2 linked regions of the Prosthecobacter sp. genome follow. The protein of the gene in region 1 interacts with the protein of each later gene in a pairwise test. Links are inferred from orthologs where the notes say so. Each region holds a gene or a part of one and is shown on either strand. Other genes may lie near its edges. The genes, in order: U1A53_RS25765 and U1A53_RS26855.

Evidence for each region.
Region 2: the proteins of U1A53_RS25765 (region 1) and U1A53_RS26855 interact in binary tests that used the Escherichia coli proteins (3 or more experiments, as listed by UniProt). The link is inferred for Prosthecobacter sp. from one-to-one orthologs.

What each region holds. Positions count from the first base shown.
Region 1 is NZ_JAXMIH010000028.1:147,815-151,135, forward strand. Bases 186-3,185 are described here. They hold U1A53_RS25765 (SufE family protein), read right to left. Parts: upstream 1,890-3,185; coding sequence 1,482-1,889; downstream 186-1,481. Other genes in these bases: U1A53_RS25755 (hypothetical protein), read right to left, coding at 186-557; U1A53_RS25760 (GNAT family N-acetyltransferase), read right to left, coding at 775-1,362; U1A53_RS25770 (protein kinase), read right to left, coding at 1,886-3,185. Also shown: more of U1A53_RS25755, read right to left, coding at 48-185; more of U1A53_RS25770, read right to left, coding at 3,186-3,321. UniProt on the Escherichia coli protein: Participates in cysteine desulfuration mediated by SufS. Cysteine desulfuration mobilizes sulfur from L-cysteine to yield L-alanine and constitutes an essential step in sulfur metabolism for biosynthesis of a variety of sulfur-containing biomolecules.
Region 2 is NZ_JAXMIH010000030.1:106,545-109,669, reverse strand. The notes cover bases 218-3,021. They hold U1A53_RS26855 (cysteine desulfurase), read right to left. Parts: upstream 2,327-3,021; coding sequence 1,109-2,326; downstream 218-1,108. Other genes in these bases: U1A53_RS26845 (hypothetical protein), read right to left, coding at 2,663-2,896; U1A53_RS26850 (hypothetical protein), read right to left, coding at 2,345-2,632; sufU (Fe-S cluster assembly sulfur transfer protein SufU), read right to left, coding at 666-1,109; mutM (bifunctional DNA-formamidopyrimidine glycosylase/DNA-(apurinic or apyrimidinic site) lyase), read right to left, coding at 218-662. Outside these bases: more of mutM, read right to left, coding at 1-217; U1A53_RS26840 (PVC-type heme-binding CxxCH protein), read left to right, coding at 3,035-3,125. UniProt on the Escherichia coli protein: Cysteine desulfurases mobilize the sulfur from L-cysteine to yield L-alanine, an essential step in sulfur metabolism for biosynthesis of a variety of sulfur-containing biomolecules.

The sequences.
Region 1 (3,321 bases):
GCCCCTATATTCGGACGGCAGGATGAACTCCACTGCTGGCACAATGTTCATTCCAGCCATGTGAAAAGCCTCTGGTAGCCGTCGAACTCGAGCTTCCAGCCTCTTGATCTCAAAAAGGGGTCACTGAGGCCGGCTTTGCCGCCGGTCGCGAATTTGCAGTCATCCAGCAGGATTCCAGCGGGCCGCTGGAGTTTGCCGTGGGCCGCGCCAACCTCGGCAAGCTGGTGCAACTGACACGGCAACGGATTGTTGGGGTTGTGATCGAAGGAATCGAAATAAATGAAATCAATGGGCTCGCTGCGCTGGGAAAGCGCGATCACCGAGTCCCCGATGTGAAAATTGGCCGAATCCTGCAGCCCGAAGAGACTCAGCAGCTCACGTGCCCGCGCGACATGGTTGGGATCCTTGTCGTAGGAGTCGAAGACACAGCCGAGCTCCCTGGCCAGCAGCGCGAAAATGACCGTGCTTTGCCCGTCATGGCCGCGGTTCTCGATGTGCGCCTGTGTCGTGGCGGCCGGCTGTCCGCGAAAGCATCCGGTCTCGACGATTCTTCGCATCTTGTGACGGATGATGAACTCCGCAGCGAGGCGGAAAGATTTTTGCCTCGTGTTCCCCGCAAGCAACTCCACTTGCTCTAGCAGTTCTGTCTCTTGCATGTTCGTTGGATGTCGGAGGTTGTGAAAATGCCAGGCAGGAATGCCTGGTCAGAGTGATCGCCGTCGGGCTGAAGATCAATGAACATCTGACACGAACACCCAACAGCTTGAGATCCGTTCACGCCGCCCTCTTCGTCCAAAACGTCAGCGTCTTCGGTGATTCGGCCGCCTCACCTATCTCCTTCCACACAAACGTGGCCTGCAACTCGGGATGCTTCACATAGCCTTGGCTGCGCCAGAAGTCGTCGAGCGGGCGGTATCCTGCGGGACGCAACGGATGATGGGCGGTGCGATCCACAGCGCAGAAGGTGCTGAGTTTCATGCCCAAGGCTTGAACATGGGCCTCACGACGAGCGAAGAACTCCTTGCCGATGCCCTGACCACGATACTCGGGTAGCAGGATGGATTCGCCGAAGTAGCAAATGGTGGCGAGATCGTAACCGGCCTTCACAAAGGCCACCTGAAACTCCGGGCCTTCATCCAGCATCGGCAGACAGGTGGTGGCACCGACGACACGATCACCGTCGAAGGCCAGCACGACCAGACTGCTCTTGGATTTCAGGTAGGTGCGCAGGTACTCGCGTTCGTAGTCGAGGCTGCCGTCGTAGAGATACGGGAACTCGCGAAACACGGTGATGCGCAGGGAGCCGAGCGCATCGAGATGCGGTTCGAGTTCGGGGCCGTGGAAGTTTTGGAGACGAAGCATCGGGAAGTGCAGTGTCCTGATTTTAACAGGAGATAACGAAGTTAACGGAGGCCGGATTGATGCAGAGTCAGACCTTTGTTTCCTCCGTTATCTTCTGTTCCAAAAATTCTTGGGAAGCATCAAGCGAACCGCTCCGCCATCTCGCGGATGAGTTTCCGCATGTTCGCGAGGCCGTTCAAACGTGTCGGCGAGAGCATTTTGGTGAAACCACAGCCTTCCCAGACTTTCGGATCGATGGTGACGACCTCTTGCGGATCGGAATCGGTGTAGAGTTCGCACAACAGCGCGGCGAGGCCTTTGACCATCGGGGATTCGGCATCACAGACGAAACGAGTGCGACCATCGACGAGTTCGCCGTGCAACCAGACGCGGGAAACGCAGCCGGGGACGAGATTCGCCTCGATCTTGTGCGCGGCATCCAGTTTCATCGACGCGCCGCGTGAGACGACGGCGTTCAGGCGCTCGTGCGGATCGTGGATGATGTTCAGGTCGTCGATGAGCGACTGCTGTTTCTCTGCCAGGGTCATTTGATCTTCGCGAGACGGCCCTTGCTCCAGTTCAAACCGGCCTGGATGGCCTCGTCGTTGGCGATGGCGGCGGCGAGTTTTTCCCAGATGGCGACGGCGTTGGCGAAAGCGGCCTTGGCCTCGGTTTTTTTTCCGGCGCTTTCGCTCGTGTGACCGAGCGAGCCATAAAGCTGCGCGAGCTGGCTGGCCCACATGCGGCGCTCCGGCGTGAGCTTCTCTGACGGCGGCTGCGCGGTGATGAGCGCTTCAAGGGATTCCACGGCCTGCTTCGCGATCGGAATGGCACCGCTGGTCTTGCCGCTGTCGGCCAGCAGTTCGGCGTATTCACCGCGCAGCTTGGCCAGCAGGAAGCCGTAGCGCGCGTTGGTCGGGTCATCCGCGAGGATTTCGTTCACCAGCTCGATGGCGTCCTGTTTCTTCTTGCTGGCTTCGGACGGACTGCCGGCATCGCGCGCGAGCGAGGCGAGGGCACCGTAAGTGCGAGAGAGGAAGTACTTCACCTCGGCCCACTCGGGCATGAGCCGGTTCAATTCGAGCAGGATGGGCAGGGCCTGGTTGTGCGCCTCCCTGGCATCAGCCCCGCTGAAATGACGCCCGATCAACTCGGCGAGCTCGGTGTAGGCCTCGGCGAGAAGAAGGGCCTGGTCCTGGTTGCGCGGACTGCTGCCGAGCACGAGTTCGCCCATGTCCTTCACGGAATCGATGAGCGTGTTGAGCGCGTCCTCGGTCTTGCCCGCGTCACGCTGGCTGATGCCCTTGGCAAACTTGGCACGGGCAAGGATGAATTTTTCGTCATTGATGAGGTCGTGCCCGATGAGCTTCGCATCAAGAATGGCCGGCACGCGTGCCATGGCCTGCTCGGAATCGGCCACGTCGCCGTTGCGCAAGGTGCGCAGGCCGTATTCGAGCCACGCACGGGCGCATTCGTTGCGCGCGAGGCGGTTTTTCGGATCGGCGGCCAGGCCTTTGTCGAGATTCTCCGTGGCGTCCTTCAGCAGCGTGAGTGAATCCGCGTGGCGTCCTTCACGACTGCGGATGTCGGAGAGCAGCAGGCTGTAACGGCCCAGCCACTGCTGGTAGAGTGCAATCTGCGCGCCTTCGCCGGCCCCCTGGCTGATCAATTCGAGGGCCTGCTCACGTGCCTTGGTGAGGAAGGTCACCGCCTGCACGCTGTTACGCAGCTTGAGGTGAAGCTGGCCGATGTTGCCATACGAGCGCAGCCGTTCGACCCCGAGCGTGGGCGATTGCTCCAGCGCCGGCAGTCCGCGCATGCAGTAGGCCAGCGCGTCGTTGAGCTGCTCCTTCTGAAATCCCGCCTCCATCTCGTTGCCCGTCGGTGTTTGCAGCAACTGGGTGAGGAACTGGTCCACGGCGTTCTGCGAGTTTTGCAGATTCTGGTCCGCCACGGCCTTCGCACTGCGCGAGATGTCAC
Region 2 (3,125 bases), on another replicon or contig:
AAGTCGCGCAATGTCGTCCCGCCCATCTTGATCGAGGCTGCGAGCACATCGCGGATGGCTTTGACCAGCTTTTCAAGACGCGGACGCGTGACTTTGCCCGCAGGCTTGCGCGGATCGATGCCAGCCATGAACAAGGCCTCGCTGGCGTAGATGTTGCCAACACCAACGACGACGTGCGCGTCCATGATGACAAGCTTGATCGCGGCAGTTTTGCCTTGGCAGGCGGCATGGAGGTGCATGGCTGTGAATTCATCCCCCAACGGCTCGGGTCCGAGGTCTTTGAGCAGTGCATGCTGCATGGGATCGCCCTCAATCCACAGCGCGGCTCCGAAACGACGCGGATCATGCAAGCGGAGTTGCTTGCCGCTGTCCAGCGTGATCGCCAGGTGGTCGTGCTTCTTGAACGGCACGTCCGGTGAGAGCACCCGCAGATTGCCGGACATGCCGAGATGAATCATGAGCGTGCCTTTGGCGGTGCCAAAGAGCATGTATTTGGCCCGGCGGATACCCGAATCGATGCGGCAGCCTTCGAGTTCATGAATTGCGTCCGGCACCGGCCAGCGCAGGCGTTTGTCGCGGATGATCACCTCACGCACACGTTTGCCGATCACATGCGGCGAAACACCGCGCAGCGTGGTTTCGACCTCGGGAAGTTCTGGCATGGGCTATTGGCCTTCGAGTGCCTGTTCCACGGCCCGCCAAGCCAGCATGGCGCATTTCACGCGCTGTGGGAACTTTTGCACGCCTTCCAACAGAACCAATTCACCGAGGGCGTCTTCATCCTGCGGTATTCCATCCCCCATGACGACACGGCGGAAGTCCTCGCGCATGGCGGCGGCCTGCTCCTTGGACTTGCCTTTGATCTTCTGCGTCATCATGGAGGCGCTGGCCTGGCTGATGGCGCAGCCCTGGCCGGTGAACTTGAGGTCGTCGATGTTCTGGCCGTCGTCGGACAGGCGGAGCCAGACGTCGATCTCGTCGCCGCAGGAGGGGTTGTCACCATGCGCATGCAGGCAGGGAGGCGGGATTTCGCCGTGATTACGCGGATTGCGCGAGTGATCGAGGATCACCTGCTGGTAGAGATCGCGGAGGTCGTCGGAGAGAGGCATCAGGTGAAGAATTTGCGCGCGGCGAGCAGTACTTCGACGAGCCGGTTGATTTCTTCGATCGTGTTGTAGAAATAGAAACTGGCGCGGGTAGTGCCGGGCACTTTGAAACGCTTCATCAGCGGCTGCGTGCAGTGATGACCGCCACGCATGGCGACGCCGTGGCTGTTGGCAAACTCGACAAGGTCATGTGGATGAGCGCAGTCGAGATGGAAGGCGACGAGTGCCCCGCGATGGCCGGACTGCGGCCCCAGGATGCGAATACCTGGCACCTCACGCATCTGCTGCACGGCATAATTGGAGAGGTTGTGGTCGTGGCGCTGGATGTTTTCGAGGCCGATCGCCTGGAGGTAGTCGATGGCGGCGGCGAGTCCGATCACCCCGGCGATGTCAGGTGTACCGGCCTCAAAACGATGCGGTGGCGGTTTGTAGGTGCTGGCTTCGAGCGAGACGGAGAGGATCATCTCACCGCCGCCATGCCAGGGCGGCATGGTTTCGAGCCGTTCCATGCGGCCATAGAGCACGCCAATCCCGGTGGGCCCGCACATCTTGTGGCCGGAGAAGACAAAGAAATCGCAGCCGAGATCACGCACGTCGATGGGCATGTGCCCGGCGCTTTGCGCGCCATCGAGCAGCGTGACCGCACCAACCGCCTTCGCTTTGGCACAGAGTTCACGGGCGGGGTTGATGGTGCCGAGCGAGTTCGAGATGTGAACGAAGGCGAAGAGTTTCACCTGCTCGTTGAGCAATGCCTCAATGGCGGCCGAGTCGAGCGTGCCGTCGTCGAGCACGGGGATGTGCTTCAGCGTCGCGCCAGTGCGCTGGGCGAGAAGCTGCCAGGGCACAAGATTGCTGTGATGTTCCATGCCTGTGACGAGAATGACATCGCCCGGACGGAGGTTTTGCGTGCCCCAGGTGTTGGCGACGAGGTTGATGCCTTCTGTCGTGCCCCGGGTGAAAATGATCTCGTCATCCGTCGCAGCCCCGATGAAGCGGGCCACCTTTTTCCGCGCCGTTTCAAAGGCGTCGGTGGCACGGACACTCAGTTCATGCAGCGCCCGATGGACGTTGGCGTTGTCCCGTTCGTAGTAGTGCGACAGCGTCTGAATGACCGCACGCGGCTTCTGGCTGCTGGCCGCACTGTCCAGATAGACCAGCGGATGCCCATGAACCTGCTGGTCAAGAATGGGGAAATCAGAGCGGATGCGATGCCAGTCCATGATTTCGGACCTCGGCAACTAGCGTGCCGCCATGCTCTGACGCGGCGATCCGGCGGCAGGAAGGTGACCAGCGTAGATGCCACGATTTTCGACCTGACGGGCACGATCCTGAATGGACGCCGGTTTGCCATTGGCAGGAAGCTCGTTTTCCGCCAGATAACCCAACAGTGCGGTCGCAGTCTGATCCATCATCCTCACCGGATAGCTGTTCATCAAGCCATTAAGAGTTCCACAACTGGTCAGGCAAACGGGAAGCAGCACAAGTGTGGCGAGTCGAAAATATTTCATTAGCAGCGTGTTTATCATGCCGGTTTGAATCTGTAAACAACAAGATGCTCAGCGTTTGAAAGCCAGCCCGGAGTTGGTGCTGCGATCTGCCGGCAGGATTCCATGCATCCCCCTGTCTTCCACCTGCCGTCCTCGCATCTCCATTGATTTGCCACCACCCGCCTCCTTGCTCTCCTCTACCAGCATCAGCAGAGGGGCCAGCCGTAACGCCGTGTTGATGAGACTACAACTGCTCAGCAGCAGGCAGGCGGCGATGGCAAAAATCAGACGAATTAAAGACATTCATCGTGTTTAACACAGTCGCCCCAAAGAGTAAACAGTTTTGCTACCGCAGGTCACGCAGGACAAAGAGGGAACTTGCAGATTCGGGGGCAAACATTCAGCCTGCGCCTCCGTATTGCCCTGCTCTCTCCCAAAACCATGAAGAAACTGCTCTGCTTCCTCCTTGCCGCCGCCTCACTGCACGCGCAGCTCGAACTCAAAAAGGGCGACAGCATCGCCATCCTCGGCA